3 regions of the Terrabacter sp. NPDC000476 genome follow, and region 3 is predicted to be linked to each of the others. Evidence: riboswitches for the same ligand, from Rfam matches in the RefSeq annotation. Region 3 holds a riboswitch; each other region holds the start of a gene.

Region 1 (9,628 bases), on a different contig from region 3:
CGGCCGCGTCGTCGAGCAGGCGCTGGAACGAGGGCATGAGCAGTCGCTCGGGGGCGACGTAGAGCAGGTCGAGGCTGCCGTCGCGCACGGCCCCGCGCACGGCGTCCGACTCCTCGGTCGACGACGTGGAGTTCCAGAAGGCCGCGCGCACCCCGAGCAGCCGCAGCGCCTCGACCTGGTCGTGCATGAGGGCGATGAGGGGCGAGACGACGATGCCGACGCCGGGCCGCACGAGCGCGGGGAGCTGGTAGCACAGCGACTTGCCGCCACCCGTGGGCATGAGCACGACCGAGTCGTGGCCCGACACGAGCCGGTCGACGATCTCCTGCTGAGCTCCGCGGAACGCGGTGAAGCCGAAGACGTCGTGCAGCACGCGCCTGGCGCCGCCGGCGGTGGACTCGTGCTCGTACTCGTGCTTCTCCATGACCCGGCGAGCGTACCCGTCGTCGCGGCCGGGTCCGTCAGTCGAGTCGCTGGGTGAGCGTGTGGGTGTCGCCGTCGTGCACGACGGTCGTCGTCGCTCCCTGCACCAGCGCGAGGAACGGCTGCACGTGGCCGCACTCGACGTCGGCGACGATCGGGATGCCGAGCATGCCCAGCGCGTCGACGACGGCCGCGTGCTGGGTGAAGCCGCCCGGCTCGGGAGCAGACGTCCGCGAGACGAGAATGCCTGTGGCGCAGTCGAACCAGCCGCGCAGGCGCATCGCGTGCAGGGCTCGGCAGATGTCGTATGAGTTCCACTCCGCGATGTCGAGGAGCATCACGGTCCCCTGGCGGGCGTGCGTCCGGGCGAACGCGCCGAGTTCGGCGAAGCGCCCGCCGGCGAGGAAGCTGACCGTCTCGACGCAGCCCGCGACGAGGCGTCCGGAGAAGGTGACCGGCTCGTCCTCGTGGCCGGGGTCGATGCGCGTCCAGGTGCCCTGCCCGTCCAGCCTCATCTGCGAGACCGTGGGGTGGTCGGCGTAGTCGTCCCAGCCGCCGGTGCGGTGGCGGCCGGGGGAGTGCTGCTGCAGCTCGCTGCCCGCCGGTGCGCTCGCGACGTCGACCCAGTGACGGATGCCGTCGGGCACGGCATACGGGGTGTCCATGAGGTTCTGCCCGTGGATCGTCGCGATGCCCGTCGTCAGGGTGAGGGGGGTCAGCCACGTCGAGGTGTCGGAGAAGCCGACGCACCAGGTGGGCTCGGCCGCCGCGACGGCGTCGAGGTCGAGCAGGTCGAGCAGGTCGATGCCGGTCTCGCCGCCCCACGGCGGCACGACCGCGCGGATGGTGGGGTCGAGCAGCATCGCCATGAGCTCGGCGGCGCGCGCCTCGCGCGGTCCGCTGACGTGGGAGGGCGCGTGGTTGAGCTCGCCGACCACGACCTCGAAGCCGCGGTCGCGCAGGCACGTGACGGCATACGTGAACCGACCCCAGAGGGCGTCGCCGACGCCCGAGCTCGGCGACGTGACGCCGATGCGGTCGCCGGGACGGAGCGGGGCGGGGTAGCGGATCGGCATGGCCGCCATCGTGCCAGCCATGCCGATCCGTCTCACCCCCGTTTCGGGGTCACACCTTGGCGGCGGTGAAACCCTGCTCGAGGTCGGCGAGGATGTCGTCGATGTGCTCGATGCCGACCGAGAGGCGCACGAGGCCCGGCGTGACGCCCGCGGCGAGGCGGTCCGCGTCGGGGCCCTGCGAGTGCGTCGTCGAGGCCGGGTGGATGACGAGCGAGCGCACGTCGCCGATGTTCGCGACGTGGCTGTGCAGCGTCAGCGCCTCGACGAACTTCTTGCCCGCCTCGAGCCCGCCCGCGATCTCGAAGGACAGCACGGCACCCGCGCCACGGGGGGTGTACTTCTCCGCGAGAGCGTGGGAAGGACTGTCGGGCAAGGACGCCCACACGACACGCTCCACCTGGTCGTGGCCCTGGAGGAACGCGGCGACCTGGTGCGCGTTCGCGATGTGCCGCTCGATGCGCAACGACAGGGTCTCGAGGCCCTGGGCGATGAGGAAGGCGTTGAACGGCGACGCCGCGGGACCGAGGTCGCGCAGCAGCTGCACGCGCGCCTTGAGGATGAAGGCGAGGTTGGCGCCGAGGGGGCTGCCGACGCCGAGGTCCCGGGCGAAGACGAGGCCGTGGTAGCTCTCCTCGGGGGTGTTGTAGTTCGGGAACTTCTCCGGGTCGGCGGCGAAGTCGAAGTTGCCCGAGTCGACGATGACGCCGGCGATCGACGTGCCGTGGCCGCCGAGGTACTTCGTGGCCGAGTGCACGACGACGTCGGCGCCCCACTCGATGGGTCGGATGAGGTAGGGCGTCGCGACGGTGTTGTCGACGACGAGGGGCACGCCGTGCTCGTGGGCGACGGCCGCCACCGCCTCGATGTCGAGGATCTCGCTCTTCGGGTTCGCGATGGTCTCGCCGAAGAGCAGCTTGGTGTTCGGCCGGATCGCGGCGCGCCACGACTCGATCGAGGTGGGGTCCTCGACGAAGCCGACCTCGATGCCGAACTTCGGCAGGGTGTGCTTGAAGAGGTTGTAGGTGCCGCCGTAGAGGCTCGGCGAGGCCACGACGTGGTCGCCGGCCTCGGCGATGTTGAGCACCGCGAGGGTCTCGGCGGCCTGGCCCGAGGCGACGAGGAGCGCACCGACGCCGCCCTCGAGCGCCGCGATGCGCTGCTCGACGACGTCGGTCGTCGGGTTCATCAGGCGCGTGTAGATGTTGCCGAACTCCTTGAGCCCGAACAGGTTCGCCGCGTGGTCGGTGTCGTTGAAGACGTAGCTCGTCGTCTGGTAGATCGGGAGGGCACGCGCACCCGTCGCGGTGTCGGCGCTCTGTCCGGCGTGGATCTGCTTGGTCTCGAAGGACCAGTGGGGCTCGGTCATCGGTCGTCCTGCTCTTCCTGGGTCGTGTCGATGACCGGGGCCCCGTCATTCGTGACGATCCGGGCCCGTCGCACCGACGGATCGGTGCGGGAGAGGAGCTCTCCGCGCTTGCCCGAGCGCCGGGTGGCGTCGACGGGCCAGGTCTTCACCCGGGGCACCCCACCGCGGTTGGAGGGTTGCCGGCCAGCGAGCCGGGGCTTGGCGCTGGCGCTCATGACCTGCCGTGAGTGTACGAACTCGTGTCCACCTGTCGGGAGGCGGTGTCCTCATCGTGGACGCGCGCATGACTCGAGGGTTTGACGGAGTGTTCGAACACCTGTTCTAATTGGGCAAGGGAGGAGCTCGACGGAGGCCGGGGGAGGCGCCGTCGACGCCGGTGGAGAGGAGGGGCTCGTGCCGTATCTGACGACGTCATCGAGCGACGCGGGACGACCGGCCGTCCTCGGCGCCTTCGGCCTGAGGCTGTGGCGCATCGCTCCCGGCTCCGCCGGCAGCGGCCGCGCCGTTCCGGCCGACGTGGGCGGGTCGAACGAACCGGGCGACGGGGGAGCAGCCCGGACCAGCACGAAGTCGCACGTCCGGTCCGGCGCAAAGGCGCGCATCCGCCCCGATGCAGGTCCATGCACGGGGTCGCGCATGGACGTAGGCCTCGCGTCGAGCGCCGAGGAGCCGGAAGCGTCACTCGCCGGAGCTGACGCGGGAGCCCGCGCGGGGGCGACGGCGTGGGCGACCGCGACGGCGGACGCGGTAGCGCCAGCAGGTTCGAGCGCTGACGCTCGCCCCGCGTGGGCCACCGGACCGGACGCGCGGCCGGGCGACGACGCCGACGCCGACGCGGCAGCTCGAGCCGAGCGGCTGCGCTCGGCCGAGCGTCTCGACGCCCTGGCGAGGGCGGGTGAGGACGTGCTCGCCGAGATCGAGGCGCTCGAGCGGGCCAAGGCGCGCGTCGAGGCCGACCTGCTCGCTGCGTACGGAGCCCTGCACAGCATCGAGGCGCAGCAGATCGAGGCGTTGCCGGCCGGCGCGCCGTCACGACTCGCGGGGGCGGTGTCGACCGACCGCGTCGTCGGCGAGGAGATCGCGCGCTCGCGACCGGGGTGGGCCCGGGCGAGGTGGCACGCCGGCTGGCCCTGGCGACGTCCCCGCGGCGCCACCGCCTGGTCCTGCGAGCCCTTCGCGACGGGGCGATCACCCTGCAGCGCGCTCTGCAGGTCGTCTCGGAGACCGCCTGCCTGTCGGATGCCGACGTGGCGACCGTCGAGGAGTCGGTGCTGGCGCCGACGCGCGACGGACTGCCGCTCTCACAGCGCGCCTTCACATCGCGCCTGCGGCGAGCCATCGCCGCGGTCGACGAGCGTGGTGCGGCCGAGCGGCGCAGCCGGGCCCGGACGCGCCGCGGCGTGTACGGCCGGATGATCGAGGACGGCATGGGGTGCCTGACGATGACGACCGACGCCGCGACGATCGCGGCGATCCTCGACCGGCTCGACACGGCCGCCCGCGCCCTGCGGGCCGCCGGGGACCCGCGAACGCTCGACCAGCTGCGCTGCGACCTGATGGCCGACGCCCTCCTGCGCGGGCACCTCAGCCTCGCTGGGGCCGCCGCCCGCCCCAGCCGTGGTGCGGCTGGCAGGGTCGACGAGGGTGAGGGACCCACTCGCCACGCGCAGGACGCGGGCACCGGTCCCGCCCGTCAGCAGGCATTTGGTTCGCGGGGCTCCGGCCGTCGAGGGTCGAACGAGGTGCCGGGTACCGCCCGACACGGACCCGCCGGGCGTGCGGGTCCCTCTCGCCACGAGCCGGATCGCGAGCCGGGCTTCTCCGAAGGCGCGAGTGGACGGGTGCGCATGAACGATCCGCATCCTGATCCTGATCCTGATCCTGATTTTGATCCTGATCCGCGGGCGGGGTCGGTCTGCGAGGGCCCGCCGAGCTCCGCGGACGTCGTCGAACCGGAGCGACGGACCGGCGAGGCACCGGCGCGTGCGTGGATCGTGGTGCCGTTCGAGGTGGCCGTCGGGCTGTCCGACGCGCCGTGCGAGCTGCCCGGGCACGGGTGGGTCACGGCCGAGCACGCGCGTGCCGTCATGACGAGGCCCGGGTCGGTCTGGCACACGCTGCCCGTCGACGTCCGCACCGGCGAGGCGCTCGCCCGGCCGACGGCCGGCTACCGGCCGACCCCGGCCATGGTCGCCCACGTGCGGGCCGTCGACGGCACCTGCCGCGCCCCAGGCTGCGAGGTGCTCGCCGACCGGTGCGACATCGACCACGAGACGCCGTACCCCGCGGGACCCACCGCGATCGGCAACCTCGTCAGCAAGCACCGCCACCACCACAACCTCAAGACCGCCGGGGTCTGGACCACGCGCCCAGCGGCCGACGGCGAGTCCGGCACCGTCGAGTGGACCACGCTCACCGGCCGCACCTACCTGACGCGACCCAAGAACTGGCGCGCGGGCGTGCAGACGCCGTCGCCCACCCCGCCGCCGGGCCCATCATCCATCCCGCCGCCGGGCTCGCCGACCAGCCCGCCGCCGGGCCCACCCACCAGCCCGCCGCCGTCGGTCGCGCCGCCCTTCTGAGCAGGGCCCGGACCCGGCACGTGGCGTCGATCACGAGGACGTCCTAGTAAACCGAACTCGCGAGTAGGATCGTCGTCCGTGAGCACGAATGCCGACTTCGACCTGTTCCGGACCAGCGAGGACCACGAGGCCCTGAGGGAGGCCGTCCGAGCGGTCGCCGAGGACAAGATCGCGCCCTACGCGGCCGCCGTCGACGAGGAGGCGCGCTACCCGCAGGAGGCGCACGACGCCCTCGTCGCCTCGGACTTCTTCGCCCCCCACGTGCCCGAGGAGTACGACGGGGTGGGCGCCGACGCGCTCGCCACGTGCATCGTCATCGAGGAGGTCGCCCGGGTCGACGCGTCCGCCTCGCTCATCCCCGCCGTGAACAAGCTCGGCTCGCTCCCGATCATCCTCGACGGTGACGACGCCGTGAAGGCGCGCTACCTCCCGCCCCTGGCCAAGGGCGAGACGACGTTCTCCTACGGCCTCTCCGAGCGCGAGGCCGGCTCCGACACCGCCTCGATGCGGTGCCGCGCGCGCCGGGACGGCGACGACTGGGTCATCTCCGGCCAGAAGTCCTGGATCACCAACGCCGGCGTCTCCGAGTACTACACCGTGCTCGCCGTGACCGACCCCGACGGTCCACGCGGCGGCAACGTCACGGCCTTCGTCCTCGAGAAGTCCGACGAGGGCTTCACCTTCGGCGAGAAGGAGCGCAAGCTCGGCATCAAGGGCAGCCCGACCCGCGAGCTGCACTTCGACAACGTACGCATCCCGGGTGACCGGGTCGTCGGCCAGGTCGGCGACGGGCTCAAGATCGCCCTGCGCACCCTCGACCACACCCGCGTCACCATCGGCGCGCAGGCCGTCGGGATCGCCCAGGGCGCGCTCGACCAGGCCGTGGCCTACGTCAAGGAGCGCAAGCAGTTCGGCAAGCGCATCGCCGACTTCCAGGGCCTGCAGTTCATGCTCGCCGACATGGCCATGGAGCTCGAGGCCGCCCGCCAGATGGTCTACGTCGCGGCCGCCAAGTCCGAGCGCGGCGACAAGGACCTCGCGTTCTTCGGTGCGGCGGCCAAGTGCTTCGCCTCCGACGCCGCCATGAAGATCACGACGGATGCCGTGCAGCTGCTGGGCGGCGCCGGCTACACCCGCGACTTCCCGCTCGAGCGGATGATGCGCGACGCGAAGATCACCCAGATCTACGAGGGCACCAACCAGGTCCAGCGCATCGTCATGGCGCGCCAGCTGCTCAAGGGCTGACGTCGGGGCCCGCCGCCGACCCCTCAAGTAGGCTGGCGCCGCTTCGCCAACCCCGCACCCCACGACAGGACCCCAGAGTGGACCCGACCCCTGACCCCCGGCCGGCGGTCAGCGTCATCATGCCCCTGCTGAACGAGGAGCGGCACCTGCGTGACGCGGTGGCGATGATCCTCGCGCAGGACTACAGCGGTCCGCTCGAGGTCGTCCTCGCGCTCGGCCCGTCGACCGACCGGACCGACGAGGTGGCGGCCACCGTCGCCGCCGCAGACCCGCGCGTGCGCCTCGTGCCGAACCCGTCGGGTCGCACGCCCGACGGGCTCAACGCGGCGATCGGGGCCGCGACCGGCGAGGTCATCGTCCGTGTCGACGGCCACGCGGAGATCCCCGACGACTACATCAGCGTCGCGGTCGAGGAGCTGCTCCGCGTGGGTGCCGACAACGTCGGCGGCATCATGGACGCTCGCGGCACGACCGACTTCGAGCGCGCCGTGGCGTGCGCCATGCGCAGCCCCCTCGGCGTCGGGTCGGCACGCTTCCACACGGGCGGCGAGGCGGGGGAGGCCGACACCGTCTACCTCGGCGTCTTCCGGCGCGCCGCCCTCGAGCGGGTCGGTGGCTACGACCCGCACTTCGCCCGGGCCCAGGACTGGGAGATGAACCACCGCATCCGCGAGACCGGCGGCACCGTGTGGTTCACGCCCGCGCTCAAGGTGACCTACCGCCCCCGCGCCTCCGTCAAGGCGCTGGCCCGGCAGTACTTCCACTACGGCCGCTGGCGCCGGGTCGTCGCGCGCCACCACGAGGGCACCATCAACCCGCGCTACCTCGCGCCGCCCACGATGGTGGGCGTGACGACGGCCGCCGCGGTGATCGGCTTCTTCTGGCACCCCGCCTGGGCGGTTCCGGCCGCGTATGCCGCCGGGGTGACCGCGGGCGGCCTGGCCATCAGCCGTGGCGAGTCACCCGCCACCCGGGCCGCCACCCCGCTCGTGCTCGCCACGATGCACTGGTCCTGGGGCGTCGGGTTCCTCACCAGCCCGAGCCGGCTCCAGCGCTGACCGCGCCGCGACCACACGCAGCTCACCCGAACACCCGAACGACCGAACGTACGGAAGGCACGACCTTGCTCGACAACGCGAAGCTGGCGGTCCAGCTCGTCCGGAACACCGTCCGGCGCCAGCTGGCCAAGCGCGAGCTGGCCGGACGCCTCGAGCACGCCGTCCCCGGCCGGCCCACCGGCGGCGACGACACCCGCTTCCGCTGCGCCGTCTACTTCTCCGACGACCCGGTCAACCTCTACCAGATCCGGCAGTGGTACGCGCCCCTGCAGGAACTGGCCCGCACGCAGCCCGTCGTCGTGCTCTCCCGGATGCCCGAGACGACGAACGTGCTGCTCGACGAGTGCCCACTCCCGGTGCTGCACGCCCCGCGGATCACCGACGTCGAGTCGTTCATGGAGCACCACGACATCGGTCTCGTGCTCTACGTCAACCAGAACCTGCGCAACTTCCAGATGATGCGCTTCGCCCGCCCGGCCCACGTCTTCGTCAGCCACGGCGAGAGCGACAAGTCGTACATGGCGAGCAACCAGCTCAAGGCCTACGACCGGGTCTTCATCGCCGGCCCGGCGGCCGCGGCCCGCCTCGAGGGCGCCCTCGTCGAGTTCGACGTCGCCCGGCGCACCGTCGAGATCGGCCGTCCCCAGACCGACGCCACCTACCCGGCGCCCGCGCTGCCCGACGACGGCCGCACCACCGTGCTCTACGCGCCGACGTGGGAGGGCGACCGGGCGAGCATGGCCTACGGCTCCATCGCCAGCCACGGCGCCGCGCTGCTGACCGGCCTGCTCGCCGACCCCCGCTTCCGCGTCGTCTACCGGCCGCACCCCCGCTCGGGAGCCTTCGACCCGGCATACGGCGTCGCGTCGACGCACCTCGCCCGGCTCGTCGCGGAGGCGAACCACGCGGACCCGACCGCGGCGCACCTCGTCGACGTCGACACGTCGTTCGGCTGGCACCTGGCCCGCCTCGACACGTGCATCACCGACGTCTCCGCCGTGGCGCTCGACTGGCTGGCCACGGGTAAGCCCCTCGTGCTGACCCAGCCGGCCGACCCCCGCGCCGAGGTCGAGCCCACCCGGCTCACCACGAGCGTGCCGATGGTGACGGCGGCGCAGGCCCGCGACATCGTCAGCGTCCTCGACGACACCATGTCGGCCCCCGACGAGGCCCGGGCCGACGTCGTGCGCCACTACTTCGGCGACACGACGCCCGGGGCGGCGACGGCGCGCTTCGTGCGGGCCTCGACCGACCTCATCGAGTCGCGCGTCGGGGCGCCCGCCGACCCCGCCGCGCCTGCCGCGGACGCGGCTCCCGGCTCGCACCCCTAGACTTCGGCGAGGACCGGGCCGGGGACCTCCCGCCCGGTCGTGGTTGCAGAAGCCTTGTTGGAGAGCACGAAGGAGAAGGTGGTCTGCGCGCATGATCGGCGTGTCCCAGTTCCGCGGCCTGATGGCCCAACGTCAGGTGCTGCGCACCCTGGTGGAGCGCGACCTCAGGGTCCGCTACGCCGGCAGCGTGCTCGGCTACGTGTGGACGGTGCTCGACCCGCTGCTCATGGCGCTCGTCTACTTCATCGTCTTCACGCTGATCTTCACGGCGCGCCAGACCGGCAACCAGCCCTACTTCCTGCACCTCATCACGGGCCTCTTCCTCTGGCAGTGGTTCGCCTCGAACATGTCGGAGAGCTCGCGCGCGCTCCTGTCGGAGTCGCGCCTCGTACGCTCGGCGAACCTGCCCCGTGAGCTGTGGGTCGTGCGCGTCGTGCTCGCCAAGGGCATCGAGTTCGTGCTCACGCTGCCGGTGGTCGTCGCCTTCACGGTCTTCTACCTCGTCACCGGCGCCACGAAGCTGCACTGGACGATCGTCTTCATCCCC
Region 2 (9,628 bases), on a different contig from region 3:
ATCAACCCGGGCTCGCTCTTCAGCGCGCCCGACGTCGAGCTCGTCCGCGGCGACTCCGCCCCGGCCATCAACCTCGGCGGCACCGGCGTCCGCGAACGCCTGATGACCCCTCGGGGCCAGCCTCGGGTGCAGGTCATCCACACGAGCGCCGAGCCCGGCGCCACCGGCGGACCGGAGCTCTACACGATCAACTGCGAGATCGAGATCGCCTACGTCCTCACGGGCACCATCGACGTCGTGTTCGCCGACCGGCGCGAGCGGCTCGCCGCCGGTGACGCACTCACCCTGCGCGGGACCGAGCCGCACACGTGGGAGAACCCCAGCGCGTCGCAGGGCGCGGAGATCGTCTGGGTGCTGACCCCGGCGCCGTGGAGCGGCAGCGCCTGAGGCGCCCCGAGCGGGGCCGGCCCGCACCGCCTCGCGCGGAGACGCCGCAGGTCAGGCGCCCGGTGGGCACCTGACCTGCGGCGATCCGTCTGCGGGCGCGACGTCAGTCGAGGTAGTCGCGCAGCACCTGGCTACGGCTCGGGTGACGCAGCTTGCTCATCGTCTTGCTCTCGATCTGGCGGATGCGCTCGCGCGTCACCCCGTAGACCTTGCCGATCTCGTCGAGGGTCTTCGGCTGGCCGTCGGTCAGGCCGAAGCGCATCGAGACGACGCCGGCCTCCCGCTCGGAGAGCGTGTCGAGCACCGAGTGCAGCTGCTCCTGCAGGAGCGTGAAGCTCACGGCGTCGGCCGGGACGACCGCCTCGGAGTCCTCGATGAGGTCACCGAACTCGCTGTCGCCGTCCTCGCCGAGCGGGGTGTGCAGCGAGATCGGCTCGCGGCCGTACTTCTGCACCTCGACGACCTTCTCGGGCGTCATGTCGAGCTCCTTGGCGAGCTCCTCCGGGGTGGGCTCGCGGCCCAGGTCCTGGAGCATCTGGCGCTGCACGCGGGCGAGCTTGTTGATGACCTCGACCATGTGCACCGGGATGCGGATGGTGCGTGCCTGGTCGGCCATGGCACGCGTGATGGCCTGGCGGATCCACCACGTCGCGTAGGTCGAGAACTTGTAGCCCTTGGTGTAGTCGAACTTCTCGACCGCACGGATCAGGCCGAGGTTGCCCTCCTGGATGAGGTCGAGGAAGAGCATGCCGCGACCCGTGTAGCGCTTGGCGAGCGAGACGACGAGACGCAGGTTGGCCTCGAGCAGGTGGTTCTTCGCCTTCTTGCCGTCCTGGGCGATCCACCACAGCTCGCGCTTCAGCTTCATCTCGATCTTGTCGCCCGAGTTGAGCTTCTCCTCGGCGAACAGGCCGGCCTCGATGCGCTTGGCGAGCTCGACCTCCTGCTCGGCATTGAGGAGGGCGACCTTGCCGATCTGCTTGAGGTAGTCCTTGACGGGGTCGGCGGTCGCGCCGGCCGTGACGACCTGCTGGGCCGGGGCGTCGTCCTCGTCGTCGTCGCGGATGACGAAGCCGGACTCCTCCGTCTCCTCGGTCTTGCCCGCGGCGGCCGGGCGGGCCTCGCCCTCCTCGGCGTCCTCGTCGACGTCCACCGGCTCGACGACGACCTCCTCGAGCTCGCCCTCGGGGGCGTCCTCGGGCTCGACGTCGCCGGGCTCGTCGGCACCGTCGGCACCGTCGGCACCGTCGACCGCCGCGGCGGCGCTCTTGGCCGTCTTCTTCGCCGCCGTCTTGGCGGCGGCGGCCTTCTTGGTGGCCGGCTTCGCGGCGGCCTTGGCGACACCGGCGTTCGTCGTCGCCTTCTTCACGGCAGCCCGCGCGGCGGGCTTCTCCGCGGCAGCGTCGTCGGCAGCTGCGGGCGCGGCCTTCTTCGCGGCGCTCTTCGTGGCTGCGGTCGTCGTCCGCGACGCGGCCTTCGTCGCCGCGGCGGTCGTCTTGCGTGCGGTGGCCACACTGCCTCCCTTGGTCCCTGTGCGGGTCTTCTTCGTGCTCGAGTGCGGAGCGTCGACGACGATCTCGATGTCGTGCGCCTCGAGCGTCGTGAGGACCGGCTTCATCTGCTTGAGGTCGAGGTCGGCCTCGGCCTGGGCCCGCGCGATCTCCGTGCCGGTGATGCTGCCGTCGGTGCTGCCCTTCACGAGGAGCTGCATGATCGCCTCGTGCTGGAACACCTTAGGCAGGGTCTTGGGGGTTCCAGCGGTTGTTGCCTTGGGCACGGATGCAGTCGCCTTTCGTCGCGGGTCTCGTCGGACGGTCGCCCGAGTCCGGGCATGCGACATCACAACGAGCGAGAATGGGGGGTGGTGCCGGCAGCGTGGTCTGTTGGAGTCGATCCCTGAATCGAGCTCTCGGTGCGCCTGGTGCGATCCGGTACACGGACATTATAAAACGCCGCACGGCCTCCGAGCGAACGGATGCCGAAACGCGCGCGGCGCGTCAGCACCGCAGACCCCCGGCCGCCTCCCCGTCGGACCCGGTGCGGTTGGGTGCGAGTGGGTACGCTCCGGGCCCGCGAGGCACGGCCCGGACCGTCGCCGGATCAGTCTCCCTTGACGGCGAGCACCGGGCAGCTCGCGTCGAGCAGGATGCGCTGCGCGTTCGAGCCGAGGATGAGCTTGCCGACGGGGCTGCGGCGGCGCAGGCCGATGACGATGAAGTCGGCCTTCTCCTCCTCGGCCACGCTGATGAGGTCCTCGGCGGGGTCGTTGCCGCGGACGAGCTGGCGCACCTCGTGCTCCAGGCCCTTCTCCTCCAGCAGCGTCTGCACGCGCGTCAGCTCGGTCTCGAACCGGTGGGCCTCGTTGGCGTCGAAGTCCTTGCCGCCCCGGTGGGAGCTGATCACGACGAGCTTGCTCCCGCGCAGGACGCATTCCTCCGCTGCTCTCTTGAGCGCCGCACGACCTTCTTTGGTGGCGACATAACCAACGACAATGGCCACTTTCCCGGACCTCCTTGGGACGGAAACACCCAGCTGGTCGAACCGTACCCGAAAACCCGGGCGTGGGAGGGGCGCCCGGCGACGGCCTCCGGACGGCCTCAGCCGCGCGAGAGCGCCTCGCGCAGGATGCGCCCGACCTGCTCCTCCTCGATGAGGAAGCCGTCGTGACCGAAGGCCGAGGTGATGTGCGCGCGGGTGGAACGCGGCAGCGCTGCGTGCAGCTGGTCGGAGAGCCGCGGGGGGTAGAGCCGGTCGGTGTCGACGGAGACGACCGTGCAGTCGGCGACGACGCGCGCGAGCGCCGCCTCGAGGCCGCCGCGGTCACGCCCGACGTCGTGGGAGTTCATCGCCTCGGTGAGCACGACGTAGGAGTTGGCGTCGAAGCGGCGCGAGAGCTTGCCCGCGTGGTGGTCGAGGTAGGACTCGACGGCGAAGCGACCGCGCTCCCCCGCCCGCAGGGGGTCCTCGCCGAGCTGCGGGCGGCGGCCGAAGCGGTCGTCGAGCTCGAGCTCGGTGCGGTAGGTGACGTGCGCGATGCGGCGGGCGAGGCCGAGCCCGGTGACCGGGCGGCGGTCGGTGTCGTAGTAGTCGCCGCCGGCGAAGTCGGGGTCGCTCCGGATCGCGAGCAGCTGGGGCTGGCACCAGGCGATCTGGTCGGCCGTGGCGTAGGGCGTCGACGCGAGCACGACGCACCGGTCGACGTCGTCGGGGTGCGTGACCGCCCACTCGAGGGCGCGCATGCCGCCCATCGACCCGCCGACCACGGCGGCCAGCCGGGCGATGCCGAGGCGGTCGAGCAGGGCGCGCTCGACCGCGACCTGGTCGCGCACGGTGACGTAGGGGAACCGGCTGCCCCACGGTCGGCCGTCCGGGGCCTCGCTCGCGGGACCCGTGCTGCCCTGGCACCCGCCGAGCACGTTCGCCGCGACGACGAACCACTCGTCCGGGTCGACCGGCTGACCCGCGCCGATGAGGGCGTTCCACCAGCCCGGCGAGGCGTGGCCGTCGCCGGCCTCACCGACCACGTGGCTGTCACCCGTCAGTGCGTGCTCGACGAGGATGACGTTGTCGCCGGCCTCGTTGAGCCGCCCCCACGTCTCGTAGGCGATGCGCACGTCGGGCAGCACGCCTCCGCGCTCGAGCTCGACCTCGCCGAGCTCGACGAAGTGGCGCCGCCCGACGGGGTCGCCGACGCGCCAGGCGCCGTCCTGGGCCGCCCCGGGCCCGTGGCCGACGGGCGACGGCGGCGCGAGCGGCACGGAAGACACGGCGGGAGCCGGGGCTGCGCCGTCGCCCGGCGCCCGGCCCGAGCGTGCGGCCGGCGTCGGGCGCCGGGTCGTGTGCTGCCGGTGGGTGACGGTCATCGGGGTTGCTCCTGCTCGCTCGCGCTTGCACGCATCCGGGGACGGGTGCGGCCGGGTCCTCACCCGGGGCACCCCACCGCGAGGGAGGGTTGCCGACCAGCGAGCCGGGGCTTGTCACTGGTACTCATGACCTGCCCACGATCCTACGGGAGCCAGGCCCGTTGGCCGAGGCTCCGGTCCACGTCGTGGACGCCGGGTCCCGCGGGCGCCTCACGTGCAGCGGTGCGGCCGCAGGCCGCGGTCGAGCGCGTCCCGCAGCAGACCGGCCAGCACGTGGCCGGGCTCCAGCTCGAGCGCGCGGTCGACCGCGACCCGGGCCCGGGCCCCGTCGCCGCACCACCACGCCACCGCGCCGACGAGGGACAGCAGCGGTGCCGCGTGGACGGCCGGCGTGAGCCGGCACACCTGCTCGAGCCGCGCCTGCACCACGTGGGGCAGCGTCGCCTCCTCCCACGCCTCCCAGTCGTCCCCGGCGAGGTCGTCGAGGAGGCCGAGGTCGTCGGGGTCGTCGGCGTCGGGGTCGTCGGCGTCGGGGTCAGCGGCGTCGTCCAGGTCGTCCAGGTCGTCCAGCTCGTCCAGCTCGTCGAGATCGCTGCACTCGTCGAGGTCGTCCAGCTCGCCGAGGTGAGCCAGGTCGTCGCCGTCACCCCCGTCGTCACGCCCGTCGTCACCCCCCGACTCGCCGGGCTCGTCGGCCACACCGGCGCCACCGGCGACTCCGGGACCGCCGGCACTGCCGTCCGCGCGCCGCGCCGGACCCGAGAGGTCGACGACGTCACCGAGCAGCCGGTCCTGCGGGGACGCCGCCCCGCGCAGGCGCAGGCCCGGTCCGAGGAACAGCTCGAGGGCCGGCGCGAGCACGTCCGGCGGTGGCCCGAAGACGCTCGAGCCCGGGCAGAGCCAGGCGATGACCGCGTCGCGCACGAAGGCGTCGCGCAGGGGCCCCACGAGCGCCGGCAGCCAGTGCTCGATGCCGTAGCCGACGATGTCGCCCCGCAGCACGCCACCCCACGCCACGAGCGCGTCGTCGACGAGGAACTCGAGGGGCGTGAGGTCGTCGTCCAGCACCCCGAACCGGCTTCCCTCCCGGACCGCACCGGCGGCCCGGACCGGCTCGGGCCCCCGACCGCTCCCCCGCGCGCCACCCGGCCTGCCGGACTTCGGCCGCCCGGGCCTCCCCGATCGCCCGGGCCTCCCGCGCCGCGACCACCCACCCGCGTTCGCGTAGCGGCGCTGCCAGTCCTCGACGGCCCGGCGCGCGAGGTCGTGCCGCGGGGCGTCGCGCGCGAGGGGCTCGACGAGCCGGGCGAGCTCGCTGCGGTCCGGGAGCACGGCGTGCCCCAGCGCGACGTAGCTCGCGACGGCCGGCACGTCGACGAGCTCGGGCACCGGCCACCCCTGCTCGGGGCACCGTGCGGAGTGCAGGTCCCACCACCGTCCGTCGCGGACGACGAGGCGCTCGCGCAGGCCCACGTCGTGGGCGTCCAGCCCGTCGGCCAGGGCGCCGAGCAACGGCAGCGCCTCGTCGCGGTCGTCCTCGAAGGCCACGAGCGCGACCGCGGTGGGAGCCTCGGCCAAGAGCGTCGGCAGCAGCCGCGCCGTCGCCAGGGGCGCCAGCTCCGGCCCGACGAGGTCGAGCCGGGCGACGAGGCCGAGCCGGGCCCCGCGGAAGCAGGCGACCACGACGCTCCGGATCGGCTGGAACCCGAGGTGGTAGGGAAGGATGGTCAGCAGCTCGGCCGGCCCGGCCAGGGAGATCTTGGGCATGCGACGAGCCTCGCCACGTCGTCGCCCCGGCGACAGACCCCGTCCCCCACCTGTGGACGACCGGGGGCCGGCCCGCGGGGGGTGTGGATTCAGCGCTCGAGGCGCCTGCGCACCGTCTCCATGGCGTAGTCGGTAGCAGCCCGGCGCATCCCCTCTGGAAGCCGTGCAAGCCCGGCGCCGCCGTGCGCCCACGGGCCACGGCCCACGTCGGGCGAGCCGGGGCCGGCCGGCGAAGCGGAGCCGCCGGGCGAGCCCGCCCACAGTCCCTGGCCGCGCTCCCACGCGAGGTAGCGGTCGGTCTCCTCGACGAAGGCCCGCACGGCCCACGCCACGACCACCGCGTCGTCGGCCGCGCCGACGACCGGCAGCACGGCCTCGGGCACGAGGTCGACGGGTGAGGCGACGTAGGCCACCGCAGCGGCGACGAGCCCGAGTCGCCGGAGGGTGGTGCCGGCATACGCCCCGCTGCGGGTGGCGCGCACGAGCCGGGGCACCGCCTGCACCCGTTCCGAGAGGGCGGGCGCGCCGGGCCGGCTGGACGCGCGCACGACGGACGCGACGGTCGCCGCGAGCTTGAGCCGCGAGGCGGTCTTCACGGCGACCCGGTCAGCGCTCGCTCGGCGCGAGGGGCGGGAACTCCTTCGCGGCCTGCCGCCCGATGCGGCTCAGCATGTAGACGTCGACGCCGGCCCCGATGACCCCACCGACGACCGGCACGGCGCGGCCGAGGCGCGAGAAGGCGCTCTGGCCGACGCGCCCCACGAGCCGGAACGCGACCGCCTTGTTGAGGACCATGAGCGCGGAAGCCGGCAGCCGGTCGGTCGCGAGCGACGAGAGCTTGCCGCCGGGGGTCTTGAGGCCGGCCTTCCTCAGCAGGTCGTCGCTGTCGGCGCCGACGAGCGTGAGCAGCACCGCGGAGCGCACCTCGGGCTTGTCGACGTCGTAGCCGCGCACCGCGGCGGTCGCTGCGGTGAGGCGCGTGGCGAGCAGGTAGAACTCGATCACGTTCGCGGGCAGCGAGACCGGCATGGTGAAGAACCCACCGAGGCCGGTCGCGAAGCCGCCGACGGCTCCGAGCTGGCGGTGGTCGCGTGCCAGCACGCGCAGGGCCTGCTCGTCGTCGCCCCGGGCGTGCTTGAGCGCGCCGGCTGCGACGGTGCGGGCCGAGTCGAACGGGCCCAGGCCGTCGATGCCGACGGCCATGAGGCGCTCGATGAAGCGGGTCGCCGCGGCGTTGAGCCCGCCCTCGGGCTGCCCTGCGCCCCGCGTCGTCACGTCCGCGTTCCTGCCCTTGCCTGCCATGTCCACTCCAGAAGCTCGATCGAAGACGTCGCCCTGCACCTACCCGGCCCGTGCGGCCGTCGGACGCCACCGTATGCCGGGGCGTGACCCGCCGCGCGCACCGCCCCGGGCGCGCGGTCGGTCGCGTCTCGTAGGGTCGCCCCATGCCCCCGACCGAGCCCCCTGGACGCATCCTCGACGTGCCGCTGGCCGAGCTGCACCGCGACCGCACGTCGGTGAAGTGGCGGGTGCACGGCGACGGCGTCATCCCGATGTGGATCGCGGAGATGGACTGCTCCCCCTGCCCCGCCGTCGTCGAGGCCGTCACGGCGGCCGTGACCCGGGGCGACACCGGCTACGCGATGACGCAGGAGTATGCCGACGCCTTCGCCGGCTTCGCCGCGGACGAGTGGGACTGGACGTTCGACGCCGCGGCGACGACACGCGTGGCCGACGTGCTCACGGGCGTCACCCACCTGCTGCGACTCCTCACCGACGCCGGGGGTCCCGTCGTCGTGAGCCCGCCGGTCTACAACGCCTTCTACGAGGTGATCGAGGCGAGCGACCGGACGGTCGTCGAGGCGCCGCTCGGCGCAGACCTCCGCCTCGACCTCGACGTCCTCGCCGACACCTTCGCCCGCGTCACGCACGGAGGGGTGCGGGCGGCATACCTGCTCGCGAACCCGCACAACCCGACGGGCACGGTGCACACCCCGGCCGAGCTGCAGGCGCTGGCTGCGCTCGCCGACGAGCACGGCGTGCGCGTCGTCGCCGACGAGATCCACGGCGCGCTCGTCATGCCGACGAGCACGTTCACGCCCTACCTGACGGTCCCCGGCACCGAGCGGGGCGTCGCGGTCACGTCGGCCTCCAAGGCGTGGAACCTCGCGGGGCTCAAGGCCGCGATCATCGTCCCGGGCGCCGACGCCGTCGACGACGTGCGCCGGCTGCACGAGTTCGTGACCTTCGGGGCCAGCCAGCTCGGGGTCATCGCCCAGACCGCCGCCTTCCGCGACGGGCGCGCCTGGCTCCACCGCCTCGTCGGCGAGCTCGACGAGAACCGCACGCTGCTCGCCGAGCTCGTGGCCGCTCACCTGCCGGCCGCGCGGCTCGTCGTGCCCGAGGCGACCTACCTCGCATGGGTCGACCTCCGCGGGCTGGGGCTCGGGCCCGACCCGGCCGGCGAGCTCACCCGCCGCGCCGGCGTGGCGCTCTCCGCCGGCCCGATCTTCGGCGCGGGCGGCAACGGCTTCGCGCGGCTCAACTTCGCCACGTCACCCGAGATCCTCCGGACCGCGATCGAACGCATCGCGAGATCCCTTGAGTGACAAGACCGCCGGGCCGCCGTTCGTCGCGCTCGTGGTCGGACCCGCGGGGGCGTATGCCGTCGGTGCCGACGTCGACGAGGCGTGGCCGCTCGCCGACGTCGTGCGGCGTCTCGTCGACACGAGCGAGCGGCTCCAGCCGCGCTGGGTCGTCTGGTCGGCGGCCTCGACGTTGCGCGACGTCGTCGCGGCGCGGGTGCCCGTCTCACGCACCTGGGACCTCGCCGAGGCCCACCGCATCGTGCACGGCGGCTGGTGGGCGACGCCGGGTCACGTCGTCGCCGGGTGCCGCGGCCTCGACGAGGCGGCGGTGCCGGCGCCCCGGACCCCTCGCCTGCACGGCTTCGACGGCGACCTCTTCGACGTCGCCGCCGGCGACGACGCGGCGCTGCTCACCCCAGAGGGGCACCTGCGCGCCGACGCCCTCGCCTGGGCGACCGACGACGACCGCCTCCGCCGACTGGCCGTGCTCGCGCTCGAGTGCCGCGACGCGCAGGGCGCCGCGCTCGACCGCCTCGGTGGCGCGCACGTCGCCCGGCTCGAGCGCACCGTCTGGTCGGAGTCCGCCGCCGCGGTGCTGTGCCTCGAGCTCGAGCGCGACGGGCTGCCGGTCGACCGGCCCGCCGCCGAGGACCTCATCAGCGGGTCGGCGGGCCCGCGCCCGAGCGACGAGGCCGACGCGGCCCGCATCCGCGGCGAGCGCGACGCTGCCGTGCTGCGGCACGCCCCGGGGCGCGAGCGGACCGACCTGCGCAACCCGGGTCAGGTGCGCGAGCTGCTGCAGTCGGTCGGCGTCGACGTGCCGAACACCCGGGCCTGGGTGCTCGAGCCCTACCGGCACACCCACCCGCTCGTCGACGCCCTCCTCGGCTGGCGCAAGGACGAGCGCATCGCGACGACGTACGGCTACCGGTGGCTCGACGAGCACGTCGGGCCCGACGACCGGCTGCGCGGCGCCTGGACGGCCTGCGACGGGGCGGCCGGCCGGATGACCGCCCAGAACGG
Region 3 (9,628 bases):
CGCCTCCGGCAGCGGCCTCGACCCGAACATCACGCCGGCGTATGCCGCCGCCCAGGTCGAGCGGGTCGCCGCGGCCCGCGGAGTGGACGCCGCCCGCATCCGGCAGCTCGTCGCCGACCACACCCAGGAGCGCATGCTCGGCTTCCTCGGCCAGCCCCGGGTCGACGTGCTCGGGCTCAACCTCGCCCTCGCGCGCCTCGCGGCGCCGAGCGCGGGGTGACCTGAGAGGATCGGGCCATGGCTCGGGGCTCGCTGCGGATCTACCTCGGGGCGGCGCCCGGCGTCGGCAAGACCGTCGCCATGCTCGACGAGGCGCACCGCCGGCTCTCGCGCGGCACCGACGTCGTCGTCGGCTACGTCGAGACGCACGGGCGGGCGCACACCGCCGTCATGCTCGAGGGCCTCGAGGTGCTCCCGCGCCGCGAGGTCGACCACCGCGGCAGCCGCCTCACCGAGCTCGACGTGGCCGGGGTGCTCGCCCGCCGGCCGGAGGTCGTGCTCGTCGACGAGCTCGCGCACACCAACGTCACGCCGGACGACGCCGCCTCCGGCTCAGGCACGGGCGCCGGCGCCGGTGCCGGGCACGAGAAGCGGTGGCAGGACGTGGAGGAGCTGCTCGACGCCGGCATCGACGTCATCTCGACGGTCAACATCCAGCACCTCGAGTCGCTCAACGACGTCGTCGAGTCGATCACCGGCATCCGGCAGCAGGAGACGGTGCCCGACGAGGTGGTGCGCCGGGCCGACCAGGTGCAGCTCGTCGACATGTCGCCCGAGGCGCTGCGCCGCCGGATGGCGCACGGGAACATCTACGGCCCCGACAAGGTCGATGCCGCGCTCGCCAACTACTTCCGCACCGGCAACCTCTCGGCGCTGCGCGAGATCGCCCTGCTCTGGCTGGCCGATCGCGTCGACGAGGCCCTCGAGCGCTACCGCGCCGACCAGGGCATCTCCGAGCCGTGGCCGGCCCGCGAACGCGTCGTCGTCGCCCTGACCGGTGGGCCCGGCAGCGAGACCCTGCTGCGGCGCGGTGCGCGGATCGCGACCCGCGCCTCGGGCGGCGACCTCATCGCCTGCCACGTCCGCTCCGCCGAGGGGCTCGCCACGACCGAGCCCGCGGTCCTGACCCGGCTGCGACGGCTCGCGGCCGACCTCGGCGCCGAGTTCCACGACGTGTCGGGCCACGACGTCGCCGAGGCCATCCTCGACCACGCCCGGGGCGTCAACGCGACCCAGATCGTCGTCGGGGTGAGCCGACGCAGCCGCTGGCAGCAGATCCTGCGCCCCAGCATCGCCTCGGAGGTGGCCGACGGCTCGGGCGAGATCGACGTCCACCTCGTGTCCCACGAGGGGTCGCGCGTCGGCCGTCGCAGGCGCCGGGCCGGTGGCCTGCCGGTGCGCCGCGTCGTCGGCGGCCTGCTGCTCGCGGTCGTGTCGCTCGCGGCCCTGACCGGGTTGCTCGTCGCGACCCGCGAGGGGCACACGCTCTCGCTCGACCTGCTGCTCTACCTCGCCCTGACGGTCGCGTGCGCGCTCGTCGGAGGCATCTGGCCGGCCCTGTTCTGCGCGGTCGTCGGCTCCCTCGTCGTCAACTGGTTCTTCACCGAGCCGCGCGGCACCCTGACGATCAGCGACCCGCCGAACGCCCTGGCCCTCGCGGTCTTCGTCCTCGTCGCGATGGCGGTCTCATCGGTCGTCAACGTCGCGGCCCGCCGCACCGAGCAGGCCGTGTCGGCCGAGCGGGAGTCGGCGGCCCTCGCGGCCATGAGCCGCGACCTGCTCGCCGAGCCGCGCCCCCTGCCCGCCCTGCTCGACCGGGCCCGCGGCGACCTCGGGATGCGCCGGGCGGTGCTCGGCGAGGTGCACCCGGACGGGCCGGCCACGGTCGTCGCCTCAACCGACCCCGCGCTGCCGACGGGCGGGCTCCTCCCGACCGACACGACGTGGGCCGTCGACGTCGCCGTCGACGACGGCGTGCACCTGCTCCTCGACGGCCCGCCCGTCGCCGCCGAGGACCAGCGCGTCGTCAACGCCTACGCCGCGCACGCGGCCATCCTGCACGCGCGCGAGCAGCTCGTGAGAGCCGCGCGGGACGCCGCCGGCCTGGCCCGCGACAACGCGGCGCGTACGACGCTGCTCGCGGCCGTGTCGCACGACCTGCGCACGCCCCTATCGAGCATCAAGGCCGGTGTCTCGACGTTGCGCCAGGCCGGTCTCGACCTCTCCGCCGACGACGAGGCCGAGCTGCTCGAGTCGGTGGAGGAGAGCGCCGACCGCCTCGACGCCCTCATCGGCAACCTGCTCGACCTCTCCCGGCTCGAGACCGGCGCCCTGCGCGCCCACCACCACAGCGTCGACCTGCTCGACGCGGTCGTCTCCACGGTGCGCACGACTTCCGAGCCGGGCCGCGTCGACGTCGACCTCGAGGCCGACCTGCCCCTCGTGCGGGCCGACCTCGGCCTGCTCGACCGGGTCCTGGCGAACCTCGTCGAGAACGCGCTGCGGCACAGCGGCGACGCCGACGTGCGCCTGACGGCAGGGCGCATCGGCTCGCGCGTCGAGCTGCGGGTCGTCGACCGGGGGCCGGGCGTCGAGGACGCCGACAAGGAGCGCATCTTCGCGGCCTTCCAGCGGGTCGGTGACAGCCCCCAGGGCGACGGGCTCGGACTCGGGCTCGCGGTCGCGCGCGGGCTGACCACCGTCATGGGCGGCACGCTCGTGCCCGAGGACACCCCCGGCGGCGGCCTGACGATGGTCGTCTCGCTGCCGCTCGCCCCCACCGACACCGAGGAGGACGCGTGAGCCGAGTGCTCGTCGTCGACGACGACCCCCGACTGCAGCGCACGCTGACCATCGCCCTGCGCGCCCACGGCAACGAGGTCGTCACCGCGGCCGACGGCCGCACGGCGGTCCAGTCGGTGGGCGAGGACCTGCCGGACGTCGTCATCCTCGACCTCGGGCTGCCCGACCTCGACGGCACCGAGGTGCTGCGCCGCATCCGGGCCACGTCGGTCGTGCCCGTCATCGTGCTCTCGGCGAGGCACGAGTCCGACGACAAGATCGAGGCGCTCGACCTCGGCGCCGACGACTACGTCACCAAGCCCTTCGGGGTCGAGGAGCTGCTGGCCCGCGTGCGCGCGGCCGTGCGGCGCGGCGGTGACGTCGGGCGCCACCTCGAGCCCGTCACGACCGAGCACTTCCGGCTCGACTTCGCCGAGCGCCGCGCGACGGTCGAGGGCGAGGAGGTTCGGCTCACCCCGACCGAGTGGCGGGTGCTCGAGACGCTCTGCCGCGAGCCCGGCCACCTCGTCCTGCAGCAGGACCTGCTGCGCGCGGTCTGGGGGCCGTCGTACGGCAGGGAGTCGAACTACCTGCGCGTCTACGCCAACCAGCTGCGCCGCAAGCTCGAGCCCGACCCCGCCGCGCCCCGGCACCTCGTGACGGAGCCCGGGCTGGGCTACCGCTTCAACCCCTGACCATCAGTCGCGCTCCCGGTAGCCGCGGGCACCGCGGTCGGTGAGGCTCCACGCGTCCTCGGACTCCTCGTCGTCCTCCTCGACCGTCCGCGTCATGTCGCCGGGGGTCCAGCGGGCGGTCGGCGCGGGCCGCTCCTCGTCGTCGTGCTGGCGCTGCTCGCCCCGCTCCGCCACGAGGGATGCCGTGCGCTGCGCGGGTGCAGGGCCGTCCGCTCCGTCGAGGTCGTCCAGGTCGTCCACGTCGTCGCGGTCGTCCATGTCGTCGGGAGCGAACGCGTCCGCCGGCTCGATGTCGACGGGCGGGGGCGCATACGGCTGCGCGGGCTCCACGACGTCGTCGAGGTCGACGGGCTCGTTCGGGTGCGGCACGTCGTCCCCCCGCAGGAGCGCGAGCGTCTGCTCGAGGTCGTCGGGGCGCACGAGCACGTCGCGTGCCTTGGAGCCCTCGCTGGGGCCGACGACCCCACGCGACTCGAGCAGGTCCATGAGCCGGCCGGCCTTGGCGAACCCGACGCGCAGCTTGCGCTGGAGCATCGAGGTCGAGCCGAACTGCGTCGTGACGACGAGCTCGGTGGCCTGGAGCAGCACGTCGAGGTCGTCGCCGATGTCGTCGTCGATCTGCTTCTTCGGTGCCGCGACGGTGACGTCCTCGACGTAGTTCGGCTTCAGCTGGTCGGTGACGAACTTGACGACCTCGTGGATCTCCGACTCGTTGACCCAGGCGCCCTGGACTCGCATCGGCTTGCTCGCGCCCATCGGGAGGAAGAGCGCGTCACCCTGGCCGATGAGCTTCTCCGCACCCGGCTGGTCGAGCACGACGCGGCTGTCGGCGAGCGAGGAGGTGGCGAACGCCATGCGCGAGGGCACGTTGGCCTTGATGAGGCCGGTGACGACGTCGACCGAGGGTCGCTGGGTCGCGAGCACCAGGTGGATGCCGGCCGCGCGGGCCAGCTGGGTGATGCGCACGACCGACTCCTCGACGTCGCGCGGGGCGACCATCATGAGGTCGGCGAGCTCGTCGACGACGACGAGCAGGTAGGGGTAGGTCGTCAGCTGCCGCTGCGAGCCCGGCAGCGGCTTCACCTTGCCGGCCCGCACCGCCTTGTTGAAGTCGTCGACGTGCTTGAAGCCGAACGCCGCGAGGTCGTCGTAGCGCTGGTCCATCTCCTTGACGACCCAGGCGAGCGCCTCGGCGGCCTTCTTGGGGTTCGTGATGATCGGCGTGATGAGGTGCGGGATGCCTTCGTAGGCCGTCAGCTCGACGCGCTTCGGGTCGACGAGGATGAGGCGCACCTCCTCCGGCGTCGAGCGCATGAGGATCGAGGTGATCATCGAGTTGACGAAGCTCGACTTGCCGGAGCCGGTGGCGCCCGCGACGAGCAGGTGGGGCATCTTCGCGAGGTTGGCGATGACGTAGGCGCCCTCGACGTCCTTGCCGACGCCCATGACCATGGGGTGCTCGTTGCTGCGGGCCGTGTGGCTGCGCAGCACGTCGCCGAGCGCGACGTTCTCGCGGTCGAGGTTCGGGATCTCGATGCCGATGGCCGACTTGCCCGGGATGGGGCTGAGGATGCGCACGTCGGCCGAGGCCACGGCGTACGCGATGTTCTTCGACAGGGCGGTGACGCGCTCGACCTTGGTGCCCGAGCCGAGCTCGACCTCGTAGCGCGTGACCGTCGGGCCGCGCGTGAAGCCGGTGACGGCTGCGTCGATGTCGAACTGGTCGAAGACGCCTGTCAGCGACTCGACGACGCGGTCGTTCGTCTCGCTGCGCGTCTTGTGAGGGGCGCCGGGCGTCAGCATGGCCGCGTCGGGCAGGCGGTAGGTGATGTCGCCGCCGAGGCTGAGCTGCTCGACGCGGGCCGGCAGCTCCGACATGGGCGGCGGGATGAGCTCGGCCTTCGGGCCGACCTTGCCGGTGTCGGGGGCGCCGAGGGTCTTCGGGTCCGTGGCGTCGATGACGCGCTCGGCGGACGTGTCGCCGCGCTTCTGGCCGCCCGGTCGGGGCGCGAGCACGCCGGCCGGCGTGGCCCGCTTCTCGCCCGGTCGCGGCTTGCCCGAGTCCTCGCTGGCCTTTTGCGCGGCCTGGCGGAACGCCTCGTCGCCGTCGCGCTCGGCGAGGTCGACGGGCTTGCGACGGGCCCGCTTCACGGCGGCTGCCGGGGCGTCGAGCTCGTCGGCCTCGTCGTCGCCCTCGCGGTGGATGACGAGGGCACGCAGCTGGCGCATCCGCTCGGGGATCATGTTGACGGGCGTCGCCGTGATGACGAGCAGCCCGAAGAGGCCGAGCAGCACGAGCAGGGCGAGCGCGCCGTAGGTCGACACGGCCGCCGCCAGCGGGCTCGAGGCGAGGAAGCCGAGGATGCCGCCGGCAGCGCGCATGCCGTCGGCGCCGTCCGGCGGGTTGGGGATGCCGTCGGCGAGGTGCGCCAGCCCGCACGCGGCGAAGGTCAGGGCGATGGTGCCAACGACGACGCGGTTCGTGGCCGCCTCGTCCTGGGGTGCGCGCAGCATGCGCAGCCCGAGGGCGAGCAGCACGAGCGGCACGGCGTAGGCGACGCGGCCGAAGGTGCCGGCGAAGACGGCGTGCACGACCTGGCCGAAGGTGCCTGAGACGCCCCACCACTCGCGGGCGGCGACGACGACGGCGAGGGCGAGCAGGGCGAAGCCCAGGCCGTCGCGGCGGTGCTCGGGCTCGAGCTCGGCCGCGCTGTGGCCGACCCGGCGCACCGCGCCGCCGGCGAGGTGCGAGACGCCCATCCATGTGTTGCGCACGGCACCGAGCGGGAAGGGCAAGCCGCCCCCACGCGTCTTCGCCGTCTTCGGGGCCGGCTTGCGGGCCGCCGGCTTGCGCTGCGCCGGCCGCGTCGAGCGCGCTGCCGGAGGGCGGGACGAGGCGCCGCTCGAGGAACCCTTGGCGCGCGAGGTGGTCGCGCTGCTGGGTCGTTGGGTGCCGGACGGACGTGTCGCCATGCTGGCACCGTACGTGAACGCCCCTTCGAACTCACGCGTCACACGCGCAACAGCCACCGATTCCGTATGCCGTCCGCACCCCCGGCACCCTCGGGCGGCCTCGGCATGAGCCTCTCGACACACGGGGCGTCTCAGATCTCGACACGACGGGACCGAACGGTGGACAGGCCGCGAGCGGGGCCCCTAACCTCGACGGCAGGTCATGAGTGCCAGCGACAAGCCCCGGCTCGCTGGCCAGCAACCCTCCTCCGCGGTGGGGTGCTCCGGGTGACGACCAGGCCGTCCTCTGCGCGTTCGTGACGCAGAGGCCGGCAAGCGCGGACCTGCAACCGGTGGGTCCCTGGACCCAGGAGCAGTGTCATGTCGGTTCTCCCCTCCTCCCCCTGTGACGGCGCCACGGCCCCGGTCGTGCGCACGCGCACGCTGCACGTCGTCCCGGAGGCGCGCAGTCTGCCGGTCGTCGTCGGCTCGGACCTTCGTGTGCCGACGCTGCACGGTGAGGTCGCCTACGCGAACCTCGACCACGCCGCGTCGACCCCGGCCCTCGAGACGGTGCGGGCGGCGGTCGACCGCGCTCTGCAGACCTACTCGTCCGTGCACCGCGGCGCCGGCTTCGCGTCGCGGGTCACGAGCGCGTGGTTCGAGCAGGCGCGCGCCGAGGTGGCGGCCTTCGTCGGCGCCCGGGCGGACGACACGGTGATCTTCACCCGGTCGACGACCGACTCGTGGGCGCTGCTGTCCAAGGCACTGCCCAGCCGCACGACCGTCTTCGTCTTCGGCACGGAGCACCACTCGACCCTGCTGCCCTGGGGACGCTTCCGCACGGTGCGCCTGCCCGTCCCCCAGACGGTCGAGGACGCCCGGCAGCTGCTCGAGGAGGCGCTCGTCGACCACCCGTCGCGACACCGCCTCGTCGTGCTCACCGCGGCCTCGAACGTGACCGGCGAGGTGTGGCCGATCGAGCGCTTCGCCGCCTTGGCGCACGAGCACGGTGCGCGCGTGGCCGTTGACGCCGCGCAGCTGTCGGCTCACCGGACCATCGACCTCGACGCCTGGGACGCCGACTACGTGGCCTTCTCGGGCCACAAGACCTACGCGCCCTACGGTGCCGGCGTGCTGGCCGGGCGCTCGGACTGGCTCGACGCGGGCAACCCGTACCTGCTCGGCGGCGGCGCGACCCGATCGGTGACCGAGGACGGCACGACGTGGGCCACCGGCCCGGCGCGGCACGAGGGCGGCAGCCCGAACGTCATCGGGGCGGTCGCGCTCGCGGCGGCCTGCGCGACGATCACGCGCCACCGTGAGGCGATCGAGGCGCACGAGGAGCAGCTCCTGGAGAGCCTGCGGACCGGCCTCGAGGAGGTGCCCGGCGTCGAGCTGCTCTCGATCTTCGGAGACGAGCACGACCGCGTCGGCGTCGTCGCCTTCACGATCGACGGCTGGGACTCCTCGCTCGTCTCGCAGGTGCTCTCGGTCGAGCACGGCATCGGGGTGCGCGACGGGAAGTTCTGCGCGCACCTGCTCGTCGACGAGCTGCTCGACGACCCGTGGGGCGAGCGCTCCACCACGGCCGTGCGAGCCAGCATCGGTCTCGGCAGCACGCTCGAGGGCGTGGAGCGTCTCGTCGCGGCCGTCTCCCGGCTCGTCGACGAGGGCCCCGACGCCACGTGGACCCGCACCGACGGCGGGTGGAGCATCGAGGGCACCGACCCCCGGGACGTCGAGGTCCAGCGCCCCTGGTGACCGAGCATGGATGGGGTGGCCCGCGGCGTGAGGCCGCCCCACCCCTCTGCGTTGCGTCGCCACACGATGCACGCAGGGCACCGGTCGCCGGACCGTCCCGACCCGGGCACCCTCCCCCGAGCTCTCTGCATTGCGTCACCACCCGACGCACCCCGAGGACCCGTCGCGTGACCGTCCCACGCGGGCACCCTCCCCAAGCCCTCTGCATTGCGTCACCACGTGACGCATCCACAGCACCCGCCGCGCGACCGCCTCCAGCCGGGCACCCTCCCCGAGCCCTCTGCATTGCGTCTCCACCCGACGCACGCAGGGCGACCGGTCACCCAGCCGCCTGCACGCGAGCACTCTCCCCGCGCCGTCAGCACTGCGTCACCACCCGACGCACCCTGAGCACCCACCGCATGACGGCTGCATCCGGGCACCATCCCCCAAGCCCTCTGCATTGCGTCACCACACGACGCACGCAGGGCGACCGGTCACCCAGCCGCCTGCACGCGAGCAATCTCCCCGCGCCGTCAGCACTGCGTCACCACCCGACGCACCCTGAGCACCCACCGCTTGACGGCTGCATCCGGCCACCATCCCCCAAGCCCTCTGCATTGAGTCACCACACGACGCACGCAGGGCGACCGGTCACCCAGCCGCCTGCGCACGGGCACTCTCCCCGCGCCGTCAGCACTGGGTCACCACACGACGCACCCTGAGCACCCACCGGCACCCGCTTTAGCCCGCCACCGACGCGTGACCACACGACGCAACGCAAAGGAACCCAGCCACCCACCGGCACCCCGTCACGCCAAGCCCACAGCCCGCCCCATGCGTCACCACACGACGCAACGCAGAGGGACCCTGCGCACCCACCGGCACCCCGTGACGAGGAGCCCACCGCCGGAGCCCACCACCCGAGCCCACCAACCCTCTGCACCCCATGCGTCACCACACGACGCAACGCAGAGGAACCCAGCCACCAACCGGCACCCGCCACGCCGAACCCACCGTCCGAGCCCACTGCCCGAGCCCACCGCCCCTCCGCACCCCGTGCGCCACCACACGACGCAACGCAGAGGACACCGAGGGGGCCGGCGGCGGCAGTCGCGAGGAGGTTCGCGCCGGCACGGTCCCTCGCCCCCGGCCACCGGATGCCACCGGTGCTCGGCGTCGGGGTCAGCGCACGCTCAGCGCGGAAGGGCGTAGGCGGCCCACACGGCAGCGTGGTCGGCGCGGTTCATCGCCACCTGGCCGGCGGAGACGACGGTGAGCCCGCGGCTCAGCACGTGGTCGAGCTGGACGAAGGGCGGCAGTCGGTTGCCCGCGAACGGCCACGTGCGCACCCAGCCCTGACCGTCGGCCCGTTGGGCGTCGACGAGGCCGTCGGCCAGACTGCGGAAGGCCGGGTGCCCGAACGAGGCGTTGAGGTCGCCCGCGACGACGATCGG

What was found. Region 3 has a riboswitch for S-adenosylmethionine ahead of ABT295_RS05355 (aminotransferase class V-fold PLP-dependent enzyme). Riboswitches for the same ligand answer to the same signal wherever they lie in the genome.
Region 1: another riboswitch for S-adenosylmethionine. It lies ahead of ABT295_RS19160 (bifunctional o-acetylhomoserine/o-acetylserine sulfhydrylase); the one in region 3 lies ahead of ABT295_RS05355 (aminotransferase class V-fold PLP-dependent enzyme).
Region 2: another riboswitch for S-adenosylmethionine. It lies ahead of metX (homoserine O-acetyltransferase MetX); the one in region 3 lies ahead of ABT295_RS05355 (aminotransferase class V-fold PLP-dependent enzyme).

The regions. Positions count from the first base shown of each region.
Region 1 is NZ_JBEPDF010000004.1:59,024-68,651, forward strand. Features, by position in the region: gene recQ (DNA helicase RecQ) at 1-424, opposite strand, end outside; gene ABT295_RS19155 (LD-carboxypeptidase) at 462-1,520, opposite strand; gene ABT295_RS19160 (bifunctional o-acetylhomoserine/o-acetylserine sulfhydrylase) at 1,549-2,865, opposite strand; SAM riboswitch class IV at 2,965-3,084, opposite strand; gene ABT295_RS19165 (hypothetical protein) at 3,544-3,849, opposite strand; gene ABT295_RS19170 (HNH endonuclease signature motif containing protein) at 4,113-5,447, shown strand; gene ABT295_RS19175 (acyl-CoA dehydrogenase family protein) at 5,526-6,692, shown strand; gene ABT295_RS19180 (glycosyltransferase family 2 protein) at 6,770-7,750, shown strand; gene ABT295_RS19185 (CDP-glycerol glycerophosphotransferase family protein) at 7,816-9,081, shown strand; gene ABT295_RS19190 (ABC transporter permease) at 9,173-9,628, shown strand, end outside.
Region 2 is NZ_JBEPDF010000004.1:330,402-340,029, reverse strand. Features, by position in the region: gene ABT295_RS20435 (helix-turn-helix domain-containing protein) at 1-387, shown strand, start outside; gene ABT295_RS20430 (RNA polymerase sigma factor) at 491-2,119, opposite strand; gene ABT295_RS20425 (universal stress protein) at 2,488-2,886, opposite strand; gene metX (homoserine O-acetyltransferase MetX) at 2,985-4,250, opposite strand; SAM riboswitch class IV at 4,267-4,382, opposite strand; gene ABT295_RS20415 (DUF4192 family protein) at 4,461-6,017, opposite strand; gene ABT295_RS20410 (DUF1232 domain-containing protein) at 6,107-6,613, opposite strand; gene ABT295_RS20405 (EcsC family protein) at 6,624-7,292, opposite strand; gene ABT295_RS20400 (MalY/PatB family protein) at 7,463-8,626, shown strand; gene ABT295_RS20395 (DNA polymerase) at 8,619-9,628, shown strand, end outside.
Region 3 is NZ_JBEPDF010000001.1:1,139,377-1,149,004, forward strand. Features, by position in the region: gene kdpC (potassium-transporting ATPase subunit KdpC) at 1-220, shown strand, start outside; gene ABT295_RS05340 (DUF4118 domain-containing protein) at 238-2,802, shown strand; gene ABT295_RS05345 (response regulator) at 2,799-3,476, shown strand; gene ABT295_RS05350 (FtsK/SpoIIIE family DNA translocase) at 3,480-6,449, opposite strand; SAM riboswitch class IV at 6,648-6,773, shown strand; gene ABT295_RS05355 (aminotransferase class V-fold PLP-dependent enzyme) at 6,810-8,192, shown strand; gene ABT295_RS05360 (endonuclease/exonuclease/phosphatase family protein) at 9,368-9,628, opposite strand, start outside.